One region of the Geomicrobium sp. JSM 1781026 genome, then DNA from elsewhere that is predicted to be linked to it. Evidence: riboswitches for the same ligand, from Rfam matches in the RefSeq annotation. Region 1 holds a riboswitch; each other region holds the start of a gene.
What was found. Region 1 has a riboswitch for S-adenosylmethionine ahead of metK (methionine adenosyltransferase). Riboswitches for the same ligand answer to the same signal wherever they lie in the genome.

Region 1 (10,483 bases):
AAGGCAGAAACCGTTATAAAAAATATTTACTTTGCAGAAGTAGCAACGCTTGAAAGGCAAGCCAACTACTTTGAAACGAAAGGCCCTGTCTTACGTAAACAATTACCGGTAAAAATTAAGCAAGATTCGGCGTATAGCTTCGTCATGAAAGATGATGTTTTGCAGCTCTCAATGGAGCGTTTGAATTTATAGTCGTTCAAATGCTCTTTTTTGTGAACCTGAACTCTTTCGTTTGCCGAAGGTTTTGATTCGGCGTATAATCTTCTATTAGTCTAAGTTAAAATGGTAGATTCAAATAGGGAGTCCTACATGAAGCAAAACGAACCATATAATAAAGTGTTAATCGCCTCATTGTTAATTGCAGGGTCATTTGTAGCTGTTTTAAATCAAACGTTAATGATTACAGCGATCCCACCGATCATGGATGAAATGGGAATAACCGCAAATACAGCGCAATGGCTAACGACAATCTTTATGCTAATCAATGGAATTATGATTCCGATTACTGCATTTTTAATTGAAAAATTTACAACACGTCAACTATTTTTAACAGCGATGCTCGTATTTTTAGTCGGTACGATTTTTGGCGGGTTAGCGACAAATTTCCCGACACTCATAACAGCAAGAGTCATTCAATCCATCGGTGCAGGTGTGATGCTTCCCCTCATGCAAACCGTATTTCTGTTGATTTTCCCAGTCGAAAAACGGGGAACTGCAATGGGGTACATCGGTTTAGTCATTTCTTTTGCCCCAGCTATTGGACCGACAATATCAGGATGGGTAACGTCGAATTATGAATGGCGCTTTTTATTTTGGGGAATTGTACCGCTTACAATTGTGATGATTATCGTTGCCTTTTTCGCGATGAGAAATGTAACTGAACGACGAGAACGTACAGTGGACGTGCTGTCCATCATTTTATCCACACTCGGTTTTGGTGGTTTGTTATACGGCTTTACGAGCGCCGGTAACCAAGGGTGGACAGATCCAATCACACTTCTCGTTCTGTTCGTCGGGCTCGTTTCTTTAATGTTGTTTGTGCACAGACAGTTAACGATGAAACAACCGATGTTGGAGCTGCGTGTATTCAAACTTCGTATATTTACGATCTCATCAATTATCGCTGCGATCGGGTTTCTCGGATTAATTGGTTTAGAAACGATCATTCCGCTATATTTGCAAAATATGCGCGGGTTTACAGCGATGGAAGCCGGGCTTGTCATTTTACCTGGGGCGCTCATTGCTGGATTGATGGCCCCGATTACCGGTCGGATTTTCGACCGAATTGGGGCGAAAGCACTTGCCGTACCTGGTCTCATTCTAATGAGTGTGTCCACAGTGGGTCTTATGTTTATTGACCAAACGACGACGCTCGTTTACATTTCCGTCATGTTTGCAATTCGGATGTTTGGGTTTTCGATGGTGATGATGCCTGTCAATACGGCAGGGTTGAATCAGCTTCCGCCTAAACTTATCCCTCACGGTGCAGCAGTAAGCAACACCGTCCGTCAAATGGCGGCTTCGATCGGAACAGCGATGCTCGTCACAACGATGACGACTACAGCCGTTGTAGCAGATCAACAAGGAACGACGTTTGATCCAGATATTTTAGGTGCAATAATGGCAACAGGTGTCATTGCTCTTCTCACGGTAGCTGCCCTTCTCTTATCGTTTAAGGTTACACGCACATACCCATTAACCGATGAAGAATGGGATGAAAGAGAACGGCAAAAACGTGAACGCGCATAGGTCGTGGTGTCACGTCGTGATCAAAGGAGTTCTTACCGACGTCAAGAGTAGAGGTTGAGGTTGATACGCACGTTTAAGAAAGAATTGACCGTGTTTCCTCGGTAATCACCTGGTTTTTGTGGGCTAGACAAACGAAGGAAAGCGAGAGAGGGAGATGAGCCTCTCTCGCTTTTTATGGAACAATCGAGCAGGCATATCGGGCGATGTATTGCCCGATATGCCTCGTGAATTTTGAATTCTAACCATTCATGCCACAGACCCGGCTCGTATCGACTCAGATTGTCACATACCATGCTATTTGTGACCAGTTGGAACTTTTATGAGACATTTGGCTGCTCCAAACGCCGGTATTTCTGTCTGAGTTGTCACATACCTAGCTATTTGTGACAATTTGTGCCACAGGCCTAGCACTCTCATATACACTTCTCGTCGATTGTATGGGATGGAGGACGGCCGAGGGCGGGAGCTCATTTATGAGACCATCCGTGCCACAAACCCGGCTCGTATCGACTCAGATTGTCACTTACCTTGCTATTTGTGACCAGTTGGAACTTTTATGAGACATTTGGCTGCTCCAAACGTCGGTATTTCTGTCTGAGTTGTCACATACTTAGCTATTTGTGACAGTTCGCTCTTTTTATCAAGGCGACAAGCTTCCATCTGCACGTAACCCGCTCTTAAAAAAGAGACACTGTACCGTGAAAACCGGCACAGTGTCTCTTTTTAATCATGTTGATTCAATAAAATGCTATTGTCTACGCTTCTTGTTCATGGATCGCTCAATGATTGCAACCCCTTGATACATAAGCGTCGCGAGTATAGCTACGAGAACAAGGCTGAGCATCACCATGTTAAAGTTAAACACTTGGAATCCGTAGATAATCATATACCCGAGGCCTTGATTTGATACGAGATATTCCCCAACGATGACTCCGACCCATGCTAAACCGACGTTGACTTTTAATGCGGAAACCATTGCCGGATAAGACGCTGGAAGAATAACGTAGCGGAAACGTTGTGAACGCTTAGCTCCAAACGTATCGACGACTTTTACAAAATTGGGGTCTGTCTCTCTAAACGCATTGTAGATGACGAGTGTTGTGACAATAATGGAAATGAGTACCCCCATAGCGATTACGGAACTCATATTCGGTCCAAAGCTGACGATGAGAATGGGTCCAAGCGCGACTTTAGGCATCGCATTTAAAATGACGAGATAAGGGTCAAGCACACGAGAAAGAAAAGGAGACCACCATAAACTAGCGGCAATGACAATTCCACCGATCGTTCCAATGATAAACCCAAGGATTGTCTCCAGTAGCGTGACGCCGATATGGACGTGTAGCGTACCACTTTGCAACATACTTACAAATAATTCAAATACGTTGGAAGGGGAGCTAAACAATAAAGGATCGATCCATTGCATTCGACTAGCAACTTCCCATAAAACGAAGAAACTGATCAAGATAAAAAGTTGGGTCCCTCGAATTTTCCACGTTTCTAATCGCTTGGCTTTTAGATGCTTTTCGTATTGTTCTTTAATTTGTGGTTTCAAGGGATTCTAACTCCTTCCAAATCGTCTGGAACCACCATTGGAACTCGCTATGATTTCTCGCTTCTAATGGCGTTAATGCCCGCAATTCAGTTGGAATGCTAAACACTTCTTGAACGACAGAGGGACGGTGGCTTAGTAAGATGACGCGATCGCTCATCGCAATCGCTTCACTAATGTCGTGTGTAACAAGCACGGTTGTTTTCTTCCTTGCTTTAAGCGTTTCGTGAATTAGATCTTCTAAATATAATTTTGTTTGATAGTCAAGAGCAGAGAAGGGTTCATCAAGTAATAAGAGGGATGGCTTTGCTGCAAGCGTGCGGACGAGAGCAGCACGTTGCCTCATGCCGCCAGAGAGTTCAGAAGGCATCTGATCAATGTGGCGAAGGAGCCCCATTTGATCTAACAGGTCCTTCGCATAATCCTCATTTTCCTTCGTTTTCGTTCGGGTAATATCAAGACCGATGTTAATATTGTCGCCAATCGTTAGCCACGGAAAAAGATAATCTTGTTGAAGCATATAACCAATGTTGGTTGTCTGAGAGGTAACTTTTGCCCCGTCGAATTCGACATCACCGCTTGATGGTGTTGTTAAGCCCGCAATCATAGAAAGTATTGTCGTTTTTCCGCAACCACTCGGACCGATGATAGAAACGAATTCACCATCGTCAACTTCCAAATTCACATTACGAATCGCTTCAACAATATCAGATCCGGTAAAGAAATATTTTTCGATGTTTTGCAATTGCAGTCGTGCCACGGATCTACCTCCTTTAATCATATATAGAGGGGAATTGAACATTGAAGAGGGCTCCTGAACCGCTTCAGAAGCCCTGAACTAAACGATTACTCTAATGCTTGATCCGTAATGGAACGATTGACGAGTTCTTCGTAACCAAATCGCTCTGGAAGCTCCCCAGAATCGTCCATTATATTTTGTAAATGCTCCCATCCGTCTTCATCAATGTACGGATCTTTTGCATAGGAGTCTTGGTTGCGGTACCTTTCGATAACTTGAGCAATCAGTTGTTCAGATGTTTCATCAAAATAAGGAGCGATGGACGTGGCGATTGTGTCAACATCTTCCTCTTGAACGAACTGCTGTGCTTTATAAAGTGCACGGTTAAATTTCACGAGCATCTCTTCATTATTTTCAATTGTACTTTCTTTCGTAATAAAACTTGTATACGGTAAAATGCCTGACTCTTCCCCAAAGCTTGCGACGACATAACCTAATCCTTCTTCCTCAAACTCAGTCGCTTGTGGTTCAAAGAGTTGAACAAAATCTCCAGACCCTGATGCAAATGCACCTGCAATATTGGCAAAATCAATGCTTTGGTCAAGGGTTACATCTTCATCAACATCAATGCCATTTTGAGCAAGTGCGTATTCTCCGGCCATCTGTGGCATTCCTCCAGCCCGCTGACCAAGGTATTCCTTGCCACGTAAGTCTTCAAATGTGAAGTCTTCAATCGGTTCTCTCGATACTAAAAAGGTTCCATCTGTTTGTGTTAAAGCCCCGAAGTTGACGACGCTGTCACTTGGGTTTTGAGCGTGCACATAAATGGATGTTTCCGAACCAACTAAAGCAACATCCGCACTGTCTGCTAGCAACGTGGTCATCGTTGTGTCGCCGCCCCACGTCGTCGTAATGTTAATATCTAAGCCTTCATCGGCAAAGAAGCCTTCCTCAACCCCTACGTATAGCGGCGCATAAAAAATCGAGCGAGTCACTTCTGCAACTTCTACCGTTTCTGTTTCTGAGTCCGTGCTACAAGCACTAAGAAGCAGCACCGCTAAAACCGGAGCAACCAGTCGTCGATATGTTTTTTTCATATGATCTTCTCCCCCAAAATGTTTCAATACACCTATCATATGCGGATTGTATAGACGGGTGTTTGTTTATCTGAGAAAACATCTCGGGATTTTTAAACACAAAAAAGCTGTTCAAACCCATCACTAGATGAATTCAAACAGCTGTACAGATATTATTTATGATTCAAATGTTGGTCCTGCTTTTCGAATGTCATCAGACACGTGAGAGAAGCGTGCAAAATTCTCTTTGAACTTGCGAGCCAGCTCTTTTGCCTTTGCGTCATATTCTGCTGATTCGTTCCATGTAGATTTTGGTTGCAACACTTCATCCGGTACACCAGGTACACGGGTAGGAATATGCAGTCCGAAAAACGGATCAGCAGTCGTATCAACGTGGTCAAGCTCACCTTCAAGCGCAGCTTGCACCATCGCTCTTGTAAAGCTAAGTGGAATTCGTTCGCTCACTCCATAGCCGCCTGCATTCCAGCCAGTGTTAACGAGAAATACATTCACATCGTGCTGATCAATCTTCTCACCGAGCATTTCCGCATAAACAGAAGCATGTCGTGGCAAGAATGGTGCACCGAAACAGCTTGAGAAAGTCGCTTCAGGTTCTGTAACGCCACGCTCTGTACCCGCAAGCTTACTCGTATATCCACTTAAAAAATGGTACATCGCTTGCTCTTTTGTAAGTTTACTAATTGGAGGAAGAACCCCAAAAGCATCAGCTGTTAAGAATACAATTGTATTTGGGTGACCTGCCATACTTTGTGGAAGCATGTTCTGGATGTGTTCCAACGGGTAAGCAGCTCTTGTATTCTCCGTGTAATATCCATCGTCATAGTCTGGCTCACGACTTTCATCATCTAAGACGACGTTTTCGAGAACAGCCCCGAATCGAATGGCGTCATAAATGTCAGGTTCTTTATCCTTTGAGAGGTTGATCGTTTTCGCGTAGCAACCTCCTTCGATATTGAACACGCCGTTTTCTGACCAGCCGTGCTCATCGTCACCGATAAGAAAACGTGTACGGTCTGCGGATAGCGTCGTTTTTCCTGTTCCAGATAACCCGAAAAATAAAGCGACGTCACCTTCTTTACCCGTGTTTGCAGAACAGTGCATCGGCAATACATCTTGAGCAGGCAACAAGAAGTTCATAATTGAGAAAATGGACTTCTTCATCTCACCGGCATATTCTGTTCCGCCAATGAGGACAATGCGCTCTTCAAATGAAATGTGAACGAACGCTTCAGAACGTGTTCCGTCTTCGGCTGGGTCTGCTTTAAACCCAGGGGCAGATACGATCGTAAAACCGTTCTCTTCCTCCGCTGGCGTTTCTCCTTGTTCAGGACGAATAAACAATTGACGGGCAAATAAATTATGCCACGCGAACTCATTGATCACACGCAGGGGCAGACGATAATCTTTATCTTTTCCGGCATAGCCGTGTGTCACAAACAACGCTTCTTGTTGCCCTAAATAGTGAACAACTTTACGATATAAAGAAGAGAACACATCTTTTTCTACAGGGGTATTCACGACACCCCAATCAATGTCTTCATGTATAGTCGGTTCATCAACGATAAATTTGTCTTTCGGGGATCGACCCGTATACAAACCAGTGGTTGCTGCAAACGCTCCAGACTTCGTTAGCACACCTTCGTTGCGTGAGAGCGCTCTTTCTACTAATCTGGACTCAGGAAGGTCCTGTTCAACGTGTTCCCCTTTTAATAAATGTTGGAGGGCAGATTCAAAAGATACGGTACTCATATTGGCAAAATCCTTTCTCACATTGTTCACGATACGAAAGTGTGAATTTGAAATTAGTATAACACATTTTAACTTATAGTCTATACTATTTTTCGATTTCACAAATGTGCCATGATTATTGTGTAAAAAACAAGATAGGAGCGATTTTGGATGAAAGCATGTGTTGTGTTTTATGATAGCCATTGTTCACTTTGTCAAAACACGAAGGAGAAGTTGCAAAAATATGCCACATTTCGCCAAGTTAAATGGGTGTCTACGCGCGAAGAAAACTTAGAAAAACACTATCCTTTTGCACGATACGCCGATTTTGAACGAGAGATGTACGTACTCGTTGATGATACGTATGTGTACGGAGGGTATGATGGTGTCATTCGGCTTTTACGTTTGCACCCGCTGCTTCGCACGCCGTTATACTTTGGGTCCAAAACTCCAATACGACCCATCGGCAAAAAGCTATATGAAAAAATTGCGGCGAATCGGCCGATGATTGGCAGTACATGTAAGGATGGACTTTGTAAAATTAGCTAAATTCTTATAAATGGTATAACACAATAAAAGAAGCCATCTCGTTTGCAATTCTTCTATATAACCTTTATATTATTCAAGTAGGCTTTTATCAGGAGAAGGTGGAGGGGCAGGCCCGATGAAACCCAGCAACCACTTGCCGAGTGCAGGAATGGTGCCAACCTGGCAAAACACGACTTTGTGTTCTGCAAGATAAGAGGCGAAAGGTGAAATGTAATGCTCCTTCCCTCACAGGTGAAGGGGCTTTTTCATGTTCAAACGGCACGAATTAAGGATCTACACATATAGAGTAAGTAGGAATTGTTTGAGGAGGAAACAAACATGGAAGCAAATGGCCGAAGGCTTTTTACATCTGAATCAGTGACAGAAGGGCATCCAGATAAGATATGTGATCAAGTATCTGATGCAATTTTGGATGAAATTCTCACCCATGATCCGAATGCCCGGGTTGCATGTGAAACTGTAGCGAATACGGGACTTATTCTTGTGACAGGGGAAATTACGACGACCACATACGTCGATATTCAGAAGATCGTACGAGAAACGTTGAGTGAGATTGGCTACACGAGGGCAAAATATGGTCTAGACGCAGAGACTTGTGCAATTATTACTGCCATTGATGAACAATCCCCAGACATCGCTCAAGGTGTTAATGCAGCGTTAGAAGCACGCGAAGGCGTTATGACCGACAAAGAGATTGATGAAATTGGTGCGGGAGATCAAGGGTTAATGTTTGGTTATGCAGATAATGAAACTCCAGAGTATATGCCAATGCCGATTTCGCTTTCTCACCGTCTTGCAAGACAACTAACGAAAGTACGAAAAGATGGCGTCTTGGATTACTTGCGCCCAGACGGAAAAACACAAGTGACGATTGAATATGACGACAATCATGAACCAGTACGCGTTGATACGATCGTTATTTCGACCCAGCATCATCCTGAAGTGACACTCGAACAAATTGAAAAGGATGTTAAAGCAGAAGTCATCGGTCCGGTTGTACCAGAAAAATGGATCGACAGCAAAACAAAATACTTTATTAATCCGACAGGGCGGTTTGTCATCGGTGGTCCACAAGGTGATGCTGGCCTAACTGGACGAAAGATTATTGTCGATACGTATGGTGGTTTTGCTCGTCACGGTGGTGGTGCTTTTTCTGGTAAAGACCCAACAAAAGTGGATCGTTCCGGCTCTTATGCCGCGCGGTATGTCGCAAAGAACCTCGTTGCCGCTGGACTTGCCGACAAATGTGAAGTACAACTTGCGTATGCAATTGGCGTTGCCAAACCTGTATCCATCTCCATCAATACATTTGGTACCGGAAAGGTGTCGGAGAGCGTTTTACTCGAACTCGTTGACCGTCACTTTGACTTGCGACCGGCTGGCCTCATTCGCATGCTCAATTTGAGAACACCGATCTACAAGCAAACAGCTGCATACGGTCATTTCGGAAGAACAGACGTTGATCTTCCGTGGGAACGTACTGATAAAGCAGATCAGCTAAAAGCAGAATCAGGAATCTAAACAAAAAGCTCAGCCAGTGGCTGGGCTTTTTTATATGAATGTAGGCTAGAAACAAAGAAGTCATGCCATTTATACAAGATCGTTTACCCTCTGATGGAGAAATTCTTATACTATATATTCACGTTATAAAAATGACACAGCGCGTCACGTTCATTTCCCGATTGAGCCATGCTAGCCGGAACTCCTGACACCCGAGTATACGAAAAAGTTGCGTGTACATTCCAGTTCAACCAAGGTTGCGATCGTGTTTGTGAGCAAAAACTACTCGTTGTATAACATTTGGGTATTTTTAAGATGTCGGTGATCTAGATCACCCCCGGAACGATCTAGATCGTGTTAAAACGCTGGTTTTTTCCAGATACTGGTCGATCTAGATCGTTTTCATGATGATCTATATAAGTTGAACTTAAGAAATTCATTGAATCGGATGACTGAGATCGGTCTTTGCGGTTGAGTGTTTGCATATTGCGTGTTGAAATTCATCTCGTTGCACTTCGACAGCTTCGTTGTCGATCGTTGTTCGTCACTGCAAGGGTTAGGGGCAACACGAAAAGCGTTTGCCGAAGGGTGAAAAGTCCTCACCGAGGCCCACCACCTCGCACAAGCATGTGATGACCGGTCACGTATGTGACAATCCAGCCCTCAAACCGGGCACTTTCGGCATGCAACTGTCACAAATCGCACAATTTGTGACAGTTGACACCGTTTATGTGCGAATTCACGTTTAAAATCATGGTTTTTCTTTCTCAAATGTCACAAATATGAAGATATGGGGCATTTGGACTTTTTTCCACACACCGTAGCCAGGAGGCAGCACCGAACCGATGTCGCCCTTGTGCTACGAAGACGTCGGCGCGAACCGCACCGAACCGAGTCCGATTTGGCCTCGGCCCCGCTGGGGCCGACAGGTTGCTTGCTTATGGGCATTGAATCTGCGCACCAGTTGGAACAAACTGCGCAGGAGTTTAGCTGAATGAGCGCCAAAATTGGTAAACTAGGCAAACTTACGCGCAAAATGGCACCCAGCATCGCGCTACCCCTCCAACCTAACAACCAACAGCGTTAATCAGGAAAATCTTCATTCTATATAGGTCGCTTCAAAACAACACAGTTCACCTCATAATGGACGATCTATGAACGTTCATTTTCTAAATCAAACTTCAACCTTGTTTTATGCACATAAACTTCCAGAGCACAAGCGATCCGCCAGCATTGGAAATCAATAAGTAGTAGCATTTCATTTTAAACAAAGTACGTTGATTGGTCATTGCGGCATTTCGTCACCGCCGATTAGATTACATGGCGATGCAAAATAAATGAACTCGTTTAATTTGGGAATTTATGCTAAGTGGTACATGCCTTAACCCTTTACCTACAAAGAAAGAAGAAAAACTCTGCAAGCCACTAAGAATGGAATCGTCAAAAAACAATGTCGAATTTTGTTGACACCGCTTTCACCTAGGGCTATAATTCGTTTTAGAAAAAGTGAAACAGCGTTCCTTAATGAAGAACAGGAGGGGGATGATGATACAATCAATCGACCGAGCC
Region 2 (10,483 bases), on a different contig from region 1:
AGTCGCGATACTAAACCGAAATGTAGCGAACGGTGAAGAAGTCGCCGAACAGATCAACATTGCAGGCGGAGAAGCTGTGGCTGTCCGTTGCGACGTGTTAGACGAAACGAGCATCGCTGCGGCTTACGCGCAAGTAAAGAAAACGTTCGGCGCGTGCGACCTGTTAATTAACGGTGCTGGTGGCAATCACCCCGACGCGATCACCGAAAAAGAAACGTACGAAACTGGCGATCTAGAAAGCAATATTCGATCTTTTTTTGATCTGCAATTAAGCGGATTTGATCACGTGTTCCGTCTAAATCTCGTCGGCACACTCTTGCCTACACAAGTATTTGCCCGAGATATGACATCAAGCGGGGGCACAGTCATTAACATCTCTTCCATGTCGGCCCCGGCTCCGATGACGAAAGTACCGGCCTACAGTGCCGCCAAAGCTGGCATCGACAACTTAACAAAATGGACAGCTGTCCATTTTGCAGAGACGGGAATACGTGTGAACGCAATCGCGCCAGGGTTCTTCCTCACTGAACAAAATCGCGATTTGCTCACCACCCCAGACGGGGGACGTACCGCACGTGCGAACAAAATTATCGATCATACCCCACAGCGAAGATTCGGTGAACCTGAAGACTTACTCGGCACGTTGCTCTGGCTTGCCGATGACGAAACATCGCGCTTTGTCACTGGTATAACAGTCCCGGTTGACGGAGGGTTTATGGCTTATTCCGGCGTGTAAAGAAGTCGCCTCTTGCAACGGTAATAAGTCACCGTCGCAAGAGGCGTTTTTTAATGCCGATATATGTTGTACTTTTCATAAAAAGTAACCCTATTTTACAAAGACTGCCTAGTCATATTCTTTCCAAAACTCGCCTGTATGTTTATTTACATAATAGCGGTTGAGTGTCGCTATGTGGGACGAGTCACCGTTTTCGTCCGAAACGGACTCTGCTACGGTAATGACATATTCATCGTCATCATTAATCCCTTCATTCATCAAGCGATAACTTTCCGCTTCAGTTTGAAAATCATCACTCACAATGCCAATCACTTCTTCTTCATCGAGTATTTGCTCCTCTTCTGCTTCCACCTCAACCATTTCTTGTTCTTCCACAGGCTCACTTGGTTCAGGCACCAATTCTCCTGCCATAGATTGAGACAAAGCGGCGGCGCTCATAATCGTTACAGCTCGCAAAGGATTCAATCCGATCATCTCCTTGCCTACCCTTTCCCTAAAAGAAAAAGAATAAATCCGAAAAAATGGAAATAAATTTTGAATAACAGCTGTAATACGTGTATCAACTTGGAAAAAGAGAAAAAGTAAACAAACATGAAACAAGGCCCCCACTTCAATATAGTGGCGGCCTTGTTTCGTTTTCCTGACGAGCGAGAGCTGTCAGGACTACTAGGGATAAACAACCCCATCCTTCTATATTTTTCAATCCACGCACCCTAGAGAAGCGGTACGAAACCTAGCATAATGCAATCGCATACATAAGTATGATGTGCCTGCTGAGGACGGCGGGAGTTGAACCTGTACAGGGTGTGACGGTAAGCCTATGATTTATACGACAAACCTTATTTCAATCCACGCACCCATACAGGGTGCGACACTTTTTCTCTTTTTAGGTAGTGTTGCTAAAAAAATTTCAATCCACGCACCCATACAGGGTGCGACGATGATGATGGTTTTCCGATCCAACACCCAGGAATTTCAATCCACGCACCCATACAGGGTGCGACTGCGAAATTAAGGGTCTATTGACCAATATCCGTTTATTTTTTCTTCTAACAATTACTTTTTTCGCACATTAATGGGGGTATAAACTAGCAATCATTACATACTTTCACAAAATTGACCCGATTTTTGGTGCGGGTCACCCAGGGTTTTTATGTTCGCTTCGGGTTCGCACCCGGATGTGCATAGCCTATTTGAGGGAGCTTATGTAAGAAGATTCGACATCGTTCATCCGCTTCCTGCAATAAAAATCATGCTTCAATTCCGATCAGAAAAGTTAGTATTTTCTGTTGACATTATCGCTTTAAAGTATTACGATAGCTACTACTAACTTCATATTTTGCTTATCGAGAGTGACCGAGGGAATGGCCCGATGACGTCCGGCAACCTCCATTGAGGAAGGTGCCAAGTCCAGCAGAATGCAACAATTCTGAAAGATAAGTCGTGAAATTGTGCACATTGCCATTCAAGACTTTTTTCAGACGAAAAGGGTCTTTTTTTATTGGGTTGGGGGTCGAGAGATGATTGAAATTAACAATTTGACAAAAGTATATCAGACGAAAAAGAAAACGGTGACCGGTGTTAAGGATGTGACTTTGGCGATTGCACGTGGAGATATCTTTGGCATCATCGGATACTCCGGGGCAGGGAAAAGTTCGCTACTGCGCTGCATAAACGTGCTTGAACGACCGACGAGCGGTTCAGTCAGCGTTGACGGTACGGAGATGACCAAATTGAAGGGGGAAGAGCTCCGTAAGCAGAGACTAAAGATTGGCATGATCTTTCAGCATTTTTACTTAATTAGTCAAAAAACGGTCTATGACAACGTGGCGTTTGCGCTTCGAGCAGCAGGGGAGTCGAAAGAAGCCATCCCCGCACGGGTCGACGAGCTACTCGGATTAGTTGAACTTTCCGATAAGCGTGACGTTTACCCGGCGCAACTGAGCGGTGGTCAGAAACAACGTGTCGGCATAGCGCGTGCTCTTGCAAATAACCCGGCGGTGCTTTTGTGCGACGAGGCTACGTCGGCTCTTGATCCGACGACGACGCAATCCATCTTGCGGTTGTTAAAAAATTTGAATCGAGACTTAGGATTAACGATTGTACTCATTACCCATGAAATGGGTGTGGTGAAAGAGATTTGTAACCGAATGGCGATTATGCAGGACGGGGAAGTCGTTGAGCATGGGCGCGTATATGACCTATTTGCTGATCCGCAAGAGGCGCTCACACAAGAGTTCATCTCCAACGTCGTTTCATTTGAAGTGCCAGAAGAAACGCTTGCTGGTTGCACAGGGACAATTATTAAAGTGACATTTCGTGGCACGGTAGCTGGTGAAGGCATCATCGGGGATATGTTGCAACAAATCGACATAAAAGGAAACTTCTTGCACGGTGCGATTGAATACATCGAAAACCGGCCGCTCGGCATATTCATCATGGAGCTGCGCGGAGAAATCGGTGACGTACAAACGGGTATTAACTACATTCAGCAACGACAAGCAGATGTGGAGGTGTTACGCGATGGACTTTCAACATCTAATTAATTTGTTGCCCGACATGGCAGAAGCATTTGTGGAAACGATGCAGATGATCGGCATATCTACCGTCGTCGCGATCATTATCGGTTTGCCGCTCGGCATCATTTTATTCGTCACCGACCGCGGATTGTTTTGGCAGAACGTCATCTTGCAGCAGACACTTGGCTTTATCGTCAACATCGTCCGCTCGATTCCGTACATCATCTTGCTCGTTTTACTCTTTCCGGTGACCGGGCTGCTCGTTGGTACAACGACTGGACCTGTCGCGGCGAGCGTTTCCTTATCTGTTGCCGCCATCCCATTCTTTGCGCGCATCGTTGAAACTGCGCTTCGGGATATCGACAAAGGCATGATTGAGGCGGCGATTTCAACAGGTGCCACCCCTTGGATGATCATGAAAGACGTCCTCTTCCCAGAAGCCCGCTCATCAATTATTCAAGGGCTTACCCTTACGATTATTAGTCTCATCGCTTATTCGGCGATGGCCGGTGTTGTCGGTGGGGGCGGCATCGGAGATCTTGCCATTCGCTATGGCCATTACCGGTACGACACAACGATCATGATTGCAACCGTTGTGTTGCTCATCGTCCTCGTCCAAGTAATCCAACAAATTGGAGATCTAATCGCTAAGCGTGTGGACAAACGAACATAAAACCGCAAGAGGTGCAAGGGTCAAAACAGGAGCGACGGTCATAGCAAATGCCATTCCTCCTAGGGGCGCTACCCGGAACGCAAGCAACGAGAAGTAAGATCCATGTCCCAGCTAAAGAGAGTATCTAAATAGAGAAGGAGAGAAATCAGTTGAAAAAATCGACCGTATTCTTATTAGGAAGTGTATTGGTATTGTCCGCTTGCGGAGACGAAAGTGAAGGCAGCGAGGAGACGGCTGGCGACATCACATTGGGAGCTACCGCTGGTCCTTATAGCGATATGTTGTCGGAGGCAATCGTGCCCGGCTTGGAAGAAAAGGGGTATTCCGTCGACATTCAAGAATTCTCCGACTATGTGTATCCGAACAATGCGCTAGCAAATGAAGAAATCGACGCCAATTTGTTTCAACACACCGTCTACCTTGAGAACTTCACTGAAGAAAACAACCTCGATCTCGTCGGGCTCATCACCGTTCCGACTGCACCGATGGGGTTGTATTCCGATGAATACAGTGACTTGAGCGACGTTGCTGAAGGCGCGGAAGTTGCGATTCCAAATGATCCGACCAACGCCGCCCGCGCCTTCATCATGCTCGAAGAAGAAGGGCTCATCGAATTTGAAGACGGCATCGACGAGCTCACCGCATCGGCCCGTGACATTACCGGCAACCCCCTCGATTTGCAGTTTGTTGAGCTGGAAGCCGCACAACTGCCGCGCCAAGTCGGTAGCTCAGCGCTTACCGCTGTGCCAGGGAACTTCGCCCTCGGTGCTGAGATGGACCTGTTGGATGCGCTCGCACTCGAAAACATGCCTGATCAGTACCGCAACGTCGTCGCCGTCCGTGCCGAGGACGAAGACGGGCAGCTTGCTCAAGACATCGTAGATGTAATCGAATCCGAACAGTTCGAAGAAATCATTGACGAGCAGTTCGAAGGGTTCGGAAAGCCGGAGTGGATGGAGTAAATCGCCCATCTCACCCGTATTGGCACCATTTTTGCACCCTCCTTCCCAATAGAAGGAGGGTTTTTCATATGCAACCAGACTGGAAACGTGCATGGCAACCGATAGTTGAACGCGTAGGTACCGATTTTTGTCCTGGGGAGCAGCTTTGGGGAGCGGACCCAATTGAGGCATCCGCGGTGCGCCGTTTTGTCGAACCGCTAGAGTTCGACTGCCCGCTACATACCGACCAACACGTAGCAGAGCAGTATGGCTACGGACGCATCATTGCCCCGTATAGCAGCTTGTTCGTTTGGATTACGCAGCCGTATTGGAACAAAGAGATGGGCGCGCAGTTTACGAGCGCCCACCCCGATGCCCAACCAGAGCAGAGCCCGGTTCAAGGCTTCGTGTCTGACCACGAACCCGTCACGACCGGGTACTTTTATACCGACCTCGACATCGAGTACATCCAGCCGTGCTACGTTGGCGACCACTTATACCAAGAAGGCAACCGCCTCACGTCATGCGTACCTAAAGAAACCTCCGTCGGCCGAGGCGCATTTATGCGCTGGGCATCAGTCATCAAGAACCAGTCCGCTGAACGAGTGGCGAACGTGTCGATCGGCACGTACCGGTACAACCCACATTTGAAAGGAGGCAGTGCAAATGAATGAGCGCTATTGGGAGGACGTGCAAATAGGCGAAGCTTTGCGCCCGGAAACGTTTCACCTGTCGGTGTACAGACTTGTGATGGCGGCGGGAGCAACGAGAGACTTTAATTCCATCCATCATAACAGTGAGTATGCTAGGCAATCGGGCGCAGAGGATATGTATGCCAATAATGTCTTCTTGCAAGGCATGTGGGAGAAAACCGTTCGTGCTTATATCGGACCTGCTGGAACGATCCGGCGACTGAAAGGGTTCAAAATGAAGACGTTTAATACAGCTGGAGAGACCGTCACTACCAATGGAACGGTCGCTAATAAGTGGATTGAAGAGGGCACAGCGTTCGTGGAAATCAAGCTTTGGACAGAAAATGCCGACGGCATCACCGTCGGCCCTGGCACGATGATCGTCACCTTGCCACTAAAGAATTGAGCGCACACGCCGTGCGCTCCACAAAACGCACCCGTTTACACGAGACCCATTGACGCCATAGCAATCGCCACTACGGTCGCAACGATTGGAATGAGCACAGCGACGACGAAGATATCTTTATATGACTCTTTATGGGTAAGACCCGTGACGACGAGCAGTGTGATGACGGCGCCGTTGTGAGGGAGGGCGTCGAGCCCGCCGCCGGACAACGTGGCGATCCGGTGCAGCGCTTCTGGGTTCAGACCTGTCTCGAGCGCCAAGTTGTAATACCTCTCACCGAGCGCCTCTAACGAGATCGCAATCCCGCCAGAGCCTGAGCCGGTCGCACCGGCCATCACATTCGTCGCAATTGCGAGCGAGATGAGCGGGTTCCCACCGAGTGAGAGCAAGGAATTGACCAACCGATCAAACGCGGGGACGGCTTGCACGACGGTCCCAAAACCAACAGCGGCACTCGTATTAATAATCGCGAGCACCGACCCGCTCGCCCCGCTGTTCAGAGACGTCACGAACTTGCGCCAGCGGTGGGCGTTAAAGAGCATAATCGCGACAATACCGGTAATAAGCGCGACAATAATGTGCCAACCGAATAGATTCAGCGTTACAAGTACGATCAGAAGCGGAATAATTGAAAGAAAGAAGTTTGGCAGACGATCATCTTCGTGATCAATGATTTGTTTGTCCTTCGGTTCAGTGAAGAATTCTCCTCGGCTCGAGAGTTGATTTTCCCGCCATCGTAAATACGCGTACCCGCCCCCGGCGATGACGATTGCGGCAACACTGCCCATAATTGGACCTGCGGCTGCCGTCGTATTGAAATGCGTCGTCGGGATTAGATTCTGGATTTGTGGGTTGCCAGGAATGGCTGCCATCGTAAATGTAAACGCGCCAAGGGCGATGGTTGGTGGCAAAAGTCGTCTCGTTAAGTTCGCCTCGCGGAACAGTGCCAATGCGAGCGGATAGACGGCAAAGACGACGACGAACAGACTCACACCTCCGTACGTAAGAACTGAGGTGGCGAGCAGCACGCCGAGAATGGCGCGTTTGGAGCCAATCACTTTCGTGAGTGTAACCGCAATCGTGGCTGCCATCCGTGTATCTTCCATTAACTTCCCGAAAATCGCACCGAGCATGAACACTGGAAACCATTGCTTCGCGAAATCGACGAATCCGCTCATGTACGTGCCAGCATAGGCGTCGAGCAAATCCAATCCCCCTGTAAGAGCTACAACGCCAGCAGCAATTGGAGCGACCCAGATGATCGACCATCCTCTGTAAGCGAGAATCATAAGTACCGCAATTCCAATTAAAATCCCAATCATACCGTCACCCTCCTCATCTGTGTACACGAAGAAGATGCAAACATCGTGCCATAAGTAAACGCTTACAAAATTATTGTGAGGAAATATTTAATCGCTTCTTTTTTCGGACGAGTGTTGAGATGTCAATGTCTAACTGCTCGGCTGCTTCCTTTAATGTCCGGGCTTTTGCTAGTGTGTCAGCAATGTACGTTTGTTCAAACTGTGCGATCGCTTGTTTTAACGATGGAGGTTCGTTATTTTCATCAAAAAGCGAGATATCAAGCTTCTCACCCGTCGCTCCAGTCATTCCGTCGGGTAGAAGATCTTTCGTAATCGTCTGCGATTGGCACATATGGTACATGCGCTCGATCATGCTTTTTAACTCTCGTACATTTCCCGGCCAGGCGTAATGGAGCAACGCTTGAATTGTGCTAGAATCCATCCGCTTCACTAGAGAATACCGCTTTTCGAGCTGTTTGAGAAAAAAGAATAAAAGTGTGGATACATCGGCAATTCGCTCCCGTAATGGTGGAATTGTAATCGACAATACATTCAACCGATAAAATAAGTCGCTTCGATATTTCTTTGCGGCGATCAACGTGTCCATGTCGGCGTTCGTGGCCGAGATGACGCGAATGTTTACGGGTGTCGTTTTCGTATGGCCGATGCGCCGGACCGTCTGGTCTTGGAGCACATGCAATAGCTTTACTTGTTGGGGATGGGGCATATCGCCAACTTCATCAAGAAAGAGCGTTCCACCATTCGCCAATTCAACCAACCCAACTTTGTCGCTCGTTGCCCCACTAAACGCCCCTTTCACATAACCAAACAATTCCGATTCCAGCAGATGCTCAGGAATGGCCCCACAATTCACTTTCACAAATTGTCCGGTTCGTTCACTTTTTTCATGGATATATTGTGCGAGTATATCTTTTCCGACACCCGTTTCCCCTAGAATCATAATCGGGGCATCGTTCGGTGCAAAAGCGGAGGCGAGCTCAAGCGTCTCCTCCATTTCTTTGCTCGAATAGATGAGACCACCGCGTTGAAAAAATTGCTGTTCGTTCATTGCAGATTGTTTGTGACTGAGCTCAGACAGTTCTTTTTCCAACTGATTCAGCTTCGTAATGTCGCGAACATTGGAGATGATACAAAGAATCTCTCCGTTCTTGTTATACACCGGTGTGGACGTCAAAATCGCTTTTGATCCTCCGTAATAATCGATCACCGTGCTCTCTTGTCGGCCGGTTTTTAACGTTTTTCCTGCACTTGAAATCGGGATGATATCTTTTTCGACGAGTTCATCCACTGTATAATCGCGCAACGCATCAACAGGAATTTTTGAAATGGTAAGGAGTGACTCGTTAAACAGTAGTGCATGACCAGCGCGATCGCACACGTAAATGCCATCACTGGAAATGCTAATCACACTTGTGAACAGTGACATGATTTCATCATCGTGTTCGTACTGAAAATAGGGCGTTCGATACATGCTCATTCGCTCCTTTGTATGCAAATTTGCGCATTCAATATGCACATCTGCATATGCAAACCAATCAACCGTGGATATGTGCAGTGTATCATATTATCTGATAATTGGAACAAATATTGCACCATTTTCTAACAGTCAAATGAAAAAGGGGCAGATACGATGGATATTAACTATATGATTCGACATGGTCTAAAGCACCCGCAAAAAACGGCCGTCCAAGTTGAAGACGGGGAGCGTTGGACTTACGCACAATTAGATGAGAAAGCAAACCGGTACGGAAACCATTTGCGAAGTCTAGGGGTTAAGCAAGGGGATCGGGTCGGGATGCTTTTGACGAATAGCCTTGAGTATATAGGCCTTTATTTTGCCATTGCCCGTATCGGAGCGATTGCTGTCCGCCTAAACTTTCGACTAACAAGTCAGGAATATGCATATTTGTTCGACGATGCAGGCATGCACGTACTCATATTTAACGATGAGTTCACCTGTGTAGTTCAAGGGGCGGGGGCAAAGCACATCGACCATTACCTCTGCTTGTGCGCAGACGGGGAGCCCGTCCCGAGCTGGAGCCGTTCTTTTTCCGAATTGGAAGAGGGCAGCTGTGCACCTATTTCTACAGCGAGTATTCAGAGCACAGATCCAGTGATGCTCATGTACACATCCGGCACGACTGGTCGACCGAAAGGTGCCGTTTGGAGCCATGACAACACGTTATGGTTTTCAACCATTCAAGCATTGCGTTGGTCGCTCGATGGAACAGAAACAGCCATGACGACGGGACCGCTCTACCACGTCGGGGCAATGGAAGACCTTGCCTTGCCCGTCTTACTCAAAGGTGGGACTGTCTTAATTTCCAAAAGTAAAGGATTTTCCATTGAGCGCGTGATGGACGTAATTGACCGTGAGCAAGTGAGCGACATCTTTTTGTTTCCATTTATGATCTATGATTTGCTCCAACATCCATCGCTACACACGTACGAGCTCTCCTCCCTACGTCGGATCGTCACAGGTGGCGACCCTCTCGTTCCGTGGGCGATTGAGCAGATGGATCGTGTTTTGCCCGGAGCCGGTGTCATTCAAGTGTATGGATTAACTGAAGGTACGCCAATCGCGGTATGTCTCGATGCTAAAGTCGATCGCGACAAAATCCATACCGTCGGTCCTGCCATGCCCCTCGTTGAAATCAAAACCGTCCGTGATGACGGCGAAACGTGCGACATCGGGGAAGTCGGCGAAATCTGGATCAAAAGCCCAGTCGTATCCGCCTCTTATTGGAACAAACCTGAAGCCACCGCCGCCACCTTTGCCGACGGCTGGTGCAAAACCGGCGACCTCGGCATCTTTGATGCAGCCGGATACCTAGAAATTGCCGGCCGTAAAAAAGACATGATTCGAAGCGGTGGTGAGAACATCTATGCGAAAGAGATCGAAGACGTCATCATCCGTCATGAAGGAGTAAAAGACGTCGCCATTATCGGCATCCCCGATAAGAAGTTTATTGAGGCTGTTTGCGCCGTCATCGTTCCTAGCAAAAGCGCCCCATTACAAAAAGAAGACATCCTTGACTTGTGTACCGCCCAGCTTGCCCGTTTCAAAAAACCAAGAGAAATCATCTTCGTCGACGCATTGCCCCGCACCCCATCAGGGAAAGTACAGAAATACGTATTGCGAGACCAATACCGAGAAGGGACAATCGTTGAATAAGAAAACCGACGTGCCAGTG
Region 3 (10,483 bases), 120 kb from region 1:
ATGGCTTTTATTTATCCAAACAGCATTTTTCATTAGAAGATATGAGAAGCGTTTACACTCTCCTGCAAAGTTTGGATGCATCACCTTTTCAAGCGATTTCCGAAAAGCTGGCATCTGTACAGCCATTGCTACTTACATCATCAGATAATCACTCCGTCATCTTTTCACTTAGTTCTTCTGAAGAAGAACGCACGTACATCCAAAAATGGACAGAAGCCATTCACCAAATGAAACAAGTCTCGTTTACGTATACGAGTGGAACTGGTGAGGTTACGACGCGTACAGTTGAACCGAGAAACCTACATTTTGATTACGGAACGTGGTACGCTGAAGCATTTTGTTTAACTCGCCAAGCTGATCGGTTGTTTCGACTTTCACGCATGAAATCACTCGTAGTTCTTCTGACGAGCTTCACGCCGAAACGTAAAAAAAGTGACCCTCATTCTATTGTTCCAACACCATTGCATCTACGCTTCTCGCGAGATGTTAAACAACGAGTGCTTGAGCAATTTCCTGAACAAACCGAAACATTTAATGACCAAATCTACGTTTATACAGAATATTATCATCCGACATATGCTTTATCGATTGTTCTTAGCTATGGATCAAATGTAGAAGTGATCTCCCCACTATCATTGCGAAAAGAAGTACTTCAAGAAATCAAGAAAATAACCGAAATCTACAATGAAGGAGACGAATGATGAATATTCTAGTTACAGGGGCTACTGGCACAGTAGGTCGACACGTAGTTCAGCAGCTGATAGATAAGGGGTTATCTGTTCGCGCAGTATCGAGAAATCCGAAAAACGCACAACTGCCCCACCGTGCAGAAGTAGTTTACGGGGATCTGATGCACCCGGAAACGATGCGTCAACCTCTTCACAACATCGATGCCATGTACTTGATTTTATCAAGCGATGTAGCGGGTGCCGATTTGGAAACCGATGCGCAGGTTATTACGCTTGCAGAGGAAGCAGGCGTTAAACACGTCTCGCTGCTCACTGTTTACGGAGATGGAGTGGTGGAGCAAGCGTTACGAAACAGCACGATGACTTCAACGTTTGTTCAACCCGTCGGATTTATGGCAAACTGCCTCGATGACTGGCAGGACATCATTCGTAAGGGTGAAGTGATTGAAGAGCTTGGCGGCCATATCAAGACAGCAATTATTCACGAAGGTGATATCGGAGCAGTGGTCGCAGAAACATTAGTAAATGAGGATCACTATGGACAATTTTACACACTCACAGGCCCTGAATTGAGATCAAAAAAAGAATGCGTCGATATGATTAGTCATGTGCTAGGAACATCGATTTCGTTTAAAGAGCTCTCTTTGGATGAAGCTAAGAAGCGCTGGAAAGACGCAGGGTATGACGATGAAAGCATCCAGTTTTTCGTGCAAATGGGCACTCAGCCACCTGAAATTGGTACCACCCTCTTACCAACCGTTGAAAAGGTTCTAAAACGACCGCCAAAAAGGTTCAGTCAATGGGTCAACGAAAATAAGAATCAATTTAGATAGACAGAAAGGGTGACAAGATGAGCAATATTGCAATTGAAGCAAAAGGTCTCGCGAAGAAATTTGGTGAGCAAAGGGCTGTTGATGGCATCGACCTTACGATACCAAAAGGAATGGTGTATGGATTCCTCGGTCCAAATGGCGCAGGGAAGACGACGACCATTCGCATGCTCGCTACGCTATTAAAACCAGACGGAGGAAGTGCAAAAGTTTTTGGTCACGACATTTCAAGCGAAACGAGTGCGGTTCGTTCAAGAATTAGTCTAACCGGACAATATGCCTCTTTAGACGAAGACTTGACCGGCAAGGAGAACCTTGTCATGATCTCGCGCCTGATGGGCTACTCAAAAAAGGAAGCGATAAACCGAGCCGACGAACTTCTTGTCGCCTTCCGTCTTGACGGCGCCGCCAAAAAACAAGTAAAGAACTACTCGGGCGGGATGCGAAGAAGAATGGACATCGCCGCTAGTATCGTCGTGACTCCCGACTTATTATTTCTTGATGAACCAACGACCGGACTTGACCCAGAAAGCCGCATCGAAGTGTGGGGAATTGTTCGTTCACTCGTCCGCGCAGGAACGACCGTATTGCTTACGACGCAATACCTAGAAGAAGCCGATCAATTAGCGGATCGAATTGCAGTCATTAATCAAGGAAAATTGATTGCAGAAGGCACGAGTGCAGAACTGAAAGCATCAATCGGACGAAACACTTTGCATGTTCAATTCGTTGATGAGAATGATTTATCTCGGGCAAAACAAATCATCGAAAGTAAATTAAACAATGTCGTTCAAATTATTGATGCTCATTCCCTCTCTATACAAGTCAATCAGCCTTCCAAGATTGCTGAAACATTTAGTGACCTCGCGAATGAACATATCCAAATGAGTAGCTTTTCTTTAGGTCAACCGAGTTTAGATGAAGTATTTCTTACGCTTACAGGTTCCAAAACACCAGATGAGGAGAAGATCAATGACGAAACAAATGAATGAAGAACGTCTTCATGATGCGATTGCTTCTGGGAAGCGCCCCCGTCGACCGAGTCCTTTATCTTCAACGCTCACCTTTGCATCACGTACACTTTTACGAATTAAGCATGTTCCGGAGCAAATGTTCGACGTAACGCTATTTCCGATTATCTTCTTACTCATGTTCACCTACTTGTTTGGCGGGGCAATCGCCGGTTCAACGACCGAGTATTTGCAATTTCTGTTGCCCGGTATTCTCGTCATGACTGTTGCTCAAATTACGATGTATACAGGTTTAGATCTAAATAATGATATTCGAAAAGGAATTTTTGACCGCTTCCGCACCTTGCCAATCTGGCTGCCATCCGCTTTGATTGGTGCGCTGCTCGTTGACGTTGTGAGATACTCATTAGCTTCTCTCATTATGATTGGTCTCGGTCTCATCTTAGGATTTCGACCGGAAGGGGGCGTATCCGGCGTCTTGGTTGCTCTCGTCCTCATCTTATTTTTCTCATTCAGCTTATCATGGCTATGGACAACGCTCGGTCTTATTATGCGCTCAGACAAATCGTTAATGATGGTCAGTATGATGATTCTGTTTCCACTAACATTTGTAAGTAATGTTTTCGTAGATCCAGACACGCTGCCAGGATGGCTTCAAGGTTTTGTAGAGGTAAACCCCATCTCCGTTTTAGCAAATGCCGTACGGAGTTGGATGCATGGAACTGGGACCTTTGAACAGATTGGCCTCGTTCTCCTGACATCGGCAATTTTCATCGTAATCTTCGCACCTTTAACGATGTATTTATACCGCAACAAAAAGTAAGAAAAACCTCAACAATATCAAAGAGGTATATTTTGGCGTTAACCCACATAATTGCTACTAGTGAGACAAGAAGCAACCACTGATCGAGCCAAAACAAGCACGGCTTAGATTCTATTGGCAGGCACCTTGCTATGCCTATACGCAACCTAAGGACGACACAACAAAACCCCTCCAAGCTGCCAAGCTTGGAGGGGTTTTCATTATTCAGCCGGAAGGACGGCACCTTCATACTGATCTTCAATAAATTGTTTCACATCATCAGATTGCAAAACGTCCACGAGTGTTTGAATGTTCTCGTCCTCTTGATTTTCAGCTTTCACAGCGATCACATTCACATACGGGTTATCTTCACCACTCTCGACGACAATGGAGTCATCGACAGGGTTTAGGTCGTTATCAATGGCGTAGTTAGAGTTAATGAACACGACGTCGCCCTCACCGACATCGAACGCTTGTGGAAGTAAAGCGGCTTCGTACGACGGATCAAAGTCAAAGTTATTCGGGTTTTCGTCAATATCATCAATCGTTGCATAGATTGGATCGATGCCATCAGCAATGGTAATTAAGCCTTCGGCTTCAAACAAACTTAATACGCGGCCGTGGTCAGCGACAGAGTCGCTCATAATAACATGTGCGTCTTCAGGAAGGTCTGCCAATGATCCGTACTCTTGGCTGTATCCCCCCATCGGTTCGATATGAACACCACCGACGTTCTCAAAATCGTATCCGTGTTCTTCAATTTGACTCTCTAAATACGGAATGTGTTGGAAGTAGTTGGCATCCAACTCGTCAAGGTCAAGGGCTTGGTTTGGCATTACATAGTCATTGAATGTCTGGATTTGTAATTCAATGCCTTCTTCTTCTAGTAGGTCTGTGGCGTATTCTAGGATTTCTGCATGAGGAACGTTTGATGCACCGACAACGAGTGACTGTGTTTCGCCATCTTGGGCTGCTTCATCATCGCCTTCATCCCCAGTTTCTTCCGTCTCTTCTGGTGCATCTCCTGCTGATTCGTCTGTTCCTTCTTCATCAGAAGTGCCACATGCCGTTAAGGCTAACGTTAACGATCCTGCTGCAATTGCGGTGTAAAACTTTTTCATCAAACTCTCCCCTATCTTTTATCTAATTTTCTAGTTAGAACGTCTCCAATACCTTGAAAGATGAAGACGATAACGAGTGTGATAATCGTTGCAATAAACGTTATTTCAGGGTTATTTCTTTGGAAACCATCTCGAAACGCAAGATCCCCTAAACCACCAGCACCGATCACTCCGGCCATCGCTGTATAACCAACAAGTGCGATGGATGTGACGGTAATCCCTGAGACGAGCGCTGGCATTGATTCTGGGAGTAACACTTTGAATATAATCTGGAACTGGTTACTGCCCATTGATCTTGCAGCTTCAATAACCCCTTTATCTACTTCACGCAAACCAATCTCAACGAGCCTTGCGTAAAAGGGAGCGGCTCCAATAATCAATGCCGGTAGTGCAGCTTGTGGCCCGAGCATCGTGTTGAGTACTGCAACCGTAAACGGTATGAGTAAGATAATTAAAATGATAAAAGGAATGGAACGAAACACATTGACAAACGCAGCGACAATCCAATTAATGATAGGGTTCGCCCATATCTGTTTCTTTGATGTCAAAAATAGCAATAAACCAAGGGCAATGCCGAGAATAAATGTAAAGAAAATAGCGATGACGCTCATGTAAACTGTTTCCCACGTGGCATCGAGCATATTATCCCAATTGACATTACTGAGGAATTCATCACCCATCATTCATCACCTCCGCCTGAACATGGTGCTTTTCAATATAGGCAAGTGCTTCTGTTACTGCGTCAGAGGTTCCTTCAAGGGAGATAAACAATGAACCATAACTCCCATCTTTCGTGCGTGCGATGTTCCCTTGTAAAATATTCACGTCAACGTTTACGTTGCGAATGAGATCAGACACAACAGGCTTCTCCGTTTCGTCACCTACAAAAGTCAACTTCACGACTGTACCTTTTTCATCGTGCAATTGATCCTCAATCACTTCTAATGAACCATCGGTTTCTGTAATTTGCTTCACGAACGCTTGAGTAATTTCTTTCTTAGGGTGTTTGAACACATCAAGCACTGCTCCTTGCTCGACGACTTCTCCATCTTCCATGACGGCAACTCGCCCACAAATCTTGTGAATGACGTGCATTTCATGAGTGATGAGCACAATCGTCAATCCTAGCTTCTGATTGATTTCATAAAGAAGCTCGAGAATCGAAGACGTCGTTTTTGGATCAAGTGCAGATGTCGCTTCATCGCATAGCAATACTTTTGGGTCATTCGCAAGTGCTCTAGCAATGCCAACGCGTTGCTTTTGTCCGCCACTCAGTTGCGAAGGGTATGCACCGCCTCGACCGTCCAAGCCGACAAGCGAAATGAGTTCGTCCACTCGTTCATTTCGTTTCTTTTTTGGTACACCGGCAATTTCTAGCGGGTACGCAATGTTTTCCCGAACCGTCCGCGACCAGAGGAGATTAAAGTGTTGAAAAATCATGCTAATCTCTTGCCTCGCCTTTCGTAGCGCACGTCCTTTTAAATTCAGCATGTCGTAATCGGCAATTTTCACCGTTCCCGATGAAGGCGCCTCTAAAAGGTTAAGAAGGCGTATAAGTGTACTTTTTCCAGCACCACTATAACCGATTATGCCAAAGATCTCTCCTGATTCTATCGTTAAGTTCACGTCTTTTACTGCATGAATGTGTGCCTCTTTCGTCACAAAAGACTTTGACACATTGTTCATTTGAATCAATTGATGCACCCCCTATCCATTCTATTCCAAGTATCCTTACCTATTCACTATATTTTAAGTTCGAAAAAAATAAACAAGCATACGTTTCGTTTGGATAAAACAAAAATAACCTTTTTGCTAGAAGATGAGCAGAAAGGTTAATCGTACGTTCCATCTCATCTCCCAAGGCATTTGCAACCTTGCAGGAATTGGCACCATTGCAATTGCTTGCCGGTTGCCGGGTTTCACAGGGCCAGTCCCTCCACCACTCCAGATAAGGATATTTAGTTGATGCTTGAATCTTAGCACCCTACAACTATGTTGTCAACTATTCTTTCAATGGCATAACTTAGGCAAAATCAACTCATCAATAATCTGATAAATATAATTCGCATCAACCATTTTCTTCGTTACAATCGTTCGGTAGTGAATCATTGATGGGCCGATATCTGCGACTAAATCAAGCTGTTCCAACGTGAGTGTTGGGGTTGGGTACATGTATGGGTCGAGTATTGCGAAGAAAGCAAGCCGAAACTTGTGATAATACCCTTGCTGTAACCCAAGTTCTAATTCTTGATTTTGTGAAGCTGCACTTCCAATCGCTGCATACGCACGTTGAATCGATTCATCTTCGATTCGAAAGCTAGACGCCATTAGATGAAACAATTGATCCCGTAAATCATTAAATTGCTCCACTTCTTGTAAGATCTCTTCAAACGGCTTCACGTCTGAAATGGCCTGAATAACGAGATGTGTCTTTGACGTCCACCTTCGATAGATCGTCGCTTTTCCTACGCCTGCGTGCTGAGCAATACGGTCCATCGATACACGTTCATATCCGTGTTCTCCAATGAGCTCTAGTGCCGACTGCATGATGATGCGATCCCGACTCTTGTCCAAAGGGCGTCCCTTCTTCTTTTCAATCGCACTCATGACAAGCCTCCTTCTTCCTATAGTCATTTCATCGTATCACCAGGATATACAGAGTGCAAATTTACGAAACGAAACTGTTTCGAAACGATTGCGTTTCGTAAATAATCATGGTACGATTCATCTTGCTGATTCAAGCCATATATATTTTTTAGGAGGGACGGCTATGGCACATGCACCAACAACTGCTGAAATAAAGGAAGACTTACCGAATGTAAAACCGATACCGATATTAGCCGTTCTTCTTTCAGGCGCCTTTGTTGCGATCCTGAATGAAACGATTCTTAACGTGGCTTTACAAGCCATTATGGGAGACTTGGGCGTGAACTCAAGTACAGCTCAATGGCTCGTGACTAGCTATATGCTCGTCATCGGAATCTTAATTCCAATTTCTGCATATTTCATTCAACGATTCACAACGAGACAACTATTTATTACGGCGATGACACTGTTTACGCTCGGTACAATTGTCGCCGGTTTTAGCCCAACCTTTGCCTTCCTTCTTATAGGACGTATTGTGCAAGCGGTCGGGACCGCGATCATGATTCCGTTACTCATGAATGTCATTCTTGCTGTCATTCCCCAAGAAAGGCGTGGGGCAGCAATGGGTATGATGGGACTTGTCATCATGTTTGCTCCAGCAATCGGGCCTACAGTCTCTGGGTTTATTATTGAAGGATTATCGTGGCGCTGGATCTTCTTTCTCGTGATTCCAATTGCCCTATTTTCTCTAGTATTCGGTTACTTCGTCTTAAAGAACGTCACGAAAACCTCAAAGCCAAAACTTGATCTCTTTTCATTCTTATTGTCTACGATCGGCTTTGGAGGAATTGTGTACGGATTTAGCACCGCTGGAAAAGGCGATTCCTCACTTGCAGACCCAATTGTCATCGCTTCACTTGCTGCAGGGTTTATCGGGCTGGCCGCATTCGCATTCCGCCAGATTAAAATGAAAGATCCGCTTCTGGATTTACGTGTATTCCGCTACCCGATGTTTGCCTTTGGTTTAATTATTGTCATGCTCGTCATGATGACGATGTTTGCACTCATGCTCGTTCTGCCGATTTATATGCAATCTGCGTTACTGTTCACAGCGATAGCTACCGGACTCATTATGTTGCCAGGTGGGATTATAAACGGGGCGATGTCTCCAATCATGGGGCGAATCTTTGATAAGGTTGGTCCGCGCCCGATCATTATTCCAGGAGCCATTTTACTCGTCATCACCGTATTCACGTATCGATTCTCCACCCCAGGTGTGGACGAGTGGATCCTTGCGATTCAGCACATTTTTGTGATGGTTTCTGTCGCGATGATTATGATGCCTGCGCAAACGAACGGGCTCAACCACTTACCACGGCATTTGTACCCGCACGGTACGGCGATCTTTAATACACTCATGCAAGTTTCTGGTGCGATCGGTGCTGCCATCTTTATTTCCATTATGGAAACAGGCAGAAGTAATGCACTCTCAGGTATTGAAGATCCGACTGCTACACAGCAAATTGAAGCCCTCACGATCGGCGCTCAACAAAGTTTTTCGTTCGGGTTTATCTTTGCGATTATTGCTCTCGTCATTGCGTTATTTATTCGTTCAAAAAAACCGAAAACGACAGAAAGTGAATAGTAAAACGCAAACACCCCTATATTGGGCGTGTTTGCGTTTTTTGCTTTGATATCTGCTGAGGGACAATATCCGTGAGATCTTTGGCGCTGAAAAATGCATCTCACTCTCTAAACTACTCGTCAAAGTGAACCAGCGGGTCCAGCTCGAGTGGGGATTTCAAGAACATGAAGCATTGCAATCGCAAATTATCCCATCATATACCCTTATCTATGGAATTTTCTATATATATCAAGCTAAACACTGTTACACGTATTTTAACTCCTCTTTTTCAGTGAACTGCTTACGACCTGTGGGGTCTCGTCTCGGTCCTTTTTCCACAAGCGTGATCTCCTTTCGTTCCAATCAACGATACTGAAAAAGCGACAGTGTTAACTAAGTTTGCTAAGTAATGACCATGAAAGCTATTCATACACTTTGAATGTCAATGGCAGTCATAGAAACCATTCATTGCTACGTCTATAGTGTACGATTATCTTTGATGATGTTGAACTTTAAAGCTCTATCGGTTGGTTTACCATAGGTTTATGAAGAAATTCTTTCGTTCAACTTACATAGATTATGTCCACACGCGTACGAAAAACAAATCTGACACCGATTTATGCAGCTACCCTTAAAATCTCATTAAAAATTACTTACATTTATAATGTGTATATTCCTTGATCAACCTACTCGCCTCTTATCTTTCTACACGCACTTGTGGCCAACGCTTGTCCCATTTTTTATGTTTGACCCGATGATTGTAAGCCGACTGCACGCTGGGGTGTTCTTTTGCCATCGGTGTTGGTTTTATTACACAGTTGACCAAGTCAGAGATGCCATGAGGGGCAGCGAGCTCAATTGCGCCAGCATTTGTCATTCTCACCATAACGGCAGTAGCGGTTTCAGGATATTGGCTGACAGCATCGAGCGATGATTCATATGGGTCTGTACCGTTAAGCGTATGCATACGCGCTTGATTTTTGACAGACCAAGGGACATCCGGACAGGCGGTGTGCAGTTTCTGTTCGATCTGCTTTTCAAACGACTCCGTGACGTGGTCGGGATCATAATAAATGACATCCACATCGTCCGTCTCTGTTCTTTTTGTGAATTGGTGCAAATGATCCCACACTTTTGCTCGAACAAAGCCTGCACTGATCCAACAATCAGGTAAGTTTAGCTTTCGGACTGTGCGTAAACATTTCACCATATATTCATCTTGACTAATAAGTTGTTCAATATCCTCTTTCTTCATTACACATTTCTCCATTCTCGAAAGCTCATAACAATGCCCGCGTTAAGAACAAACCTCAACACGGGCATGAGACTTTCTAGTCGTTTTTGTCACGGTCATAAAAGGATTCAAGGTTTTCTTCTGCTGATGTGGAATACGTGTCTTCTGACGCTTCCGGTTCGGACGACTCTTCTGCTTTCGCATCGGCTTCTGCCGCAGTTTCGTCTTTAGCAGCAGCAAACTGAGGTTGGCCTTCACGCACGGTATTGCCTACGCTAGAATTGCCACGAGCAACGAAACTTTCGAGCATCTCTTTTAAGTCCATTCCCGTTGCTTCTTTCAAACTTTCCTGCACACCGAGCATCGTTTGCGTTACATTGCCAGCAATTTTATGAGCACCACCTTTGGAGTCTGAGCCACCCATATCAATGACTTTGTAGCCGTCAATTTTGCTAAGTGGGGCAGCAACTTCTTTTGCAATGTCTGGTAGCGAGCGAATCATCATTTCCATTATAGCGGCTTCCCCGTACTTCTCCATTGCTTCGGCCATGAGTTCTTTCGCTTCGGCTTCTGCACGGCCTTTCTCACGGATGACTTCCGCTTGGGCCAAACCTTCGGCACGTTGA

Region 2: it holds a riboswitch for S-adenosylmethionine, as region 1 does, so the genes downstream of both, ACE1TF_RS03595 (methionine ABC transporter ATP-binding protein) here and metK (methionine adenosyltransferase) in region 1, are expected to answer to the same signal.
Region 3: it holds a riboswitch for S-adenosylmethionine, as region 1 does, so the genes downstream of both, ACE1TF_RS09320 (methionine ABC transporter ATP-binding protein) here and metK (methionine adenosyltransferase) in region 1, are expected to answer to the same signal.

Annotation. Positions count from the first base shown of each region.
Region 1 covers NZ_JBHFQF010000004.1:198,105-208,587, reverse strand. Annotated here, with positions in the region: gene ytkD (RNA deprotection pyrophosphohydrolase) at 1-192, shown strand, start outside; gene ACE1TF_RS08690 (DHA2 family efflux MFS transporter permease subunit) at 310-1,749, shown strand; gene ACE1TF_RS08685 (ABC transporter permease) at 2,498-3,304, opposite strand; gene ACE1TF_RS08680 (ABC transporter ATP-binding protein) at 3,288-4,061, opposite strand; gene ACE1TF_RS08675 (ABC transporter substrate-binding protein) at 4,148-5,137, opposite strand; gene pckA (phosphoenolpyruvate carboxykinase (ATP)) at 5,294-6,886, opposite strand; gene ACE1TF_RS08665 (thiol-disulfide oxidoreductase DCC family protein) at 7,037-7,414, shown strand; SAM riboswitch class I at 7,497-7,610, shown strand; gene metK (methionine adenosyltransferase) at 7,733-8,935, shown strand; gene ACE1TF_RS08655 (IclR family transcriptional regulator) at 10,460-10,483, shown strand, end outside.
Region 2 covers NZ_JBHFQF010000002.1:129,855-140,337, forward strand. Annotated here, with positions in the region: gene ACE1TF_RS03585 (SDR family oxidoreductase) at 1-736, shown strand, start outside; gene ACE1TF_RS03590 (hypothetical protein) at 845-1,201, opposite strand; SAM riboswitch class I at 2,077-2,179, shown strand; gene ACE1TF_RS03595 (methionine ABC transporter ATP-binding protein) at 2,257-3,282, shown strand; gene ACE1TF_RS03600 (methionine ABC transporter permease) at 3,260-3,928, shown strand; gene ACE1TF_RS03605 (MetQ/NlpA family ABC transporter substrate-binding protein) at 4,078-4,890, shown strand; gene ACE1TF_RS03610 (FAS1-like dehydratase domain-containing protein) at 4,959-5,543, shown strand; gene ACE1TF_RS03615 (hotdog family protein) at 5,536-5,967, shown strand; gene ACE1TF_RS03620 (GntP family permease) at 6,003-7,289, opposite strand; gene ACE1TF_RS03625 (sigma-54 interaction domain-containing protein) at 7,360-8,760, opposite strand; gene ACE1TF_RS03630 (class I adenylate-forming enzyme family protein) at 8,920-10,464, shown strand.
Region 3 covers NZ_JBHFQF010000004.1:321,703-332,185, forward strand. Annotated here, with positions in the region: gene ACE1TF_RS09290 (helix-turn-helix transcriptional regulator) at 1-701, shown strand, start outside; gene ACE1TF_RS09295 (SDR family oxidoreductase) at 701-1,522, shown strand; gene ACE1TF_RS09300 (ATP-binding cassette domain-containing protein) at 1,540-2,511, shown strand; gene ACE1TF_RS09305 (ABC transporter permease) at 2,492-3,313, shown strand; gene ACE1TF_RS09310 (MetQ/NlpA family ABC transporter substrate-binding protein) at 3,514-4,413, opposite strand; gene ACE1TF_RS09315 (methionine ABC transporter permease) at 4,425-5,093, opposite strand; gene ACE1TF_RS09320 (methionine ABC transporter ATP-binding protein) at 5,086-6,108, opposite strand; SAM riboswitch class I at 6,261-6,368, opposite strand; gene ACE1TF_RS09325 (TetR/AcrR family transcriptional regulator) at 6,424-7,020, opposite strand; gene ACE1TF_RS09330 (MDR family MFS transporter) at 7,184-8,644, shown strand; gene ACE1TF_RS09335 (nucleotidyltransferase family protein) at 9,321-9,878, opposite strand; gene ACE1TF_RS09340 (flotillin family protein) at 9,955-10,483, opposite strand, start outside.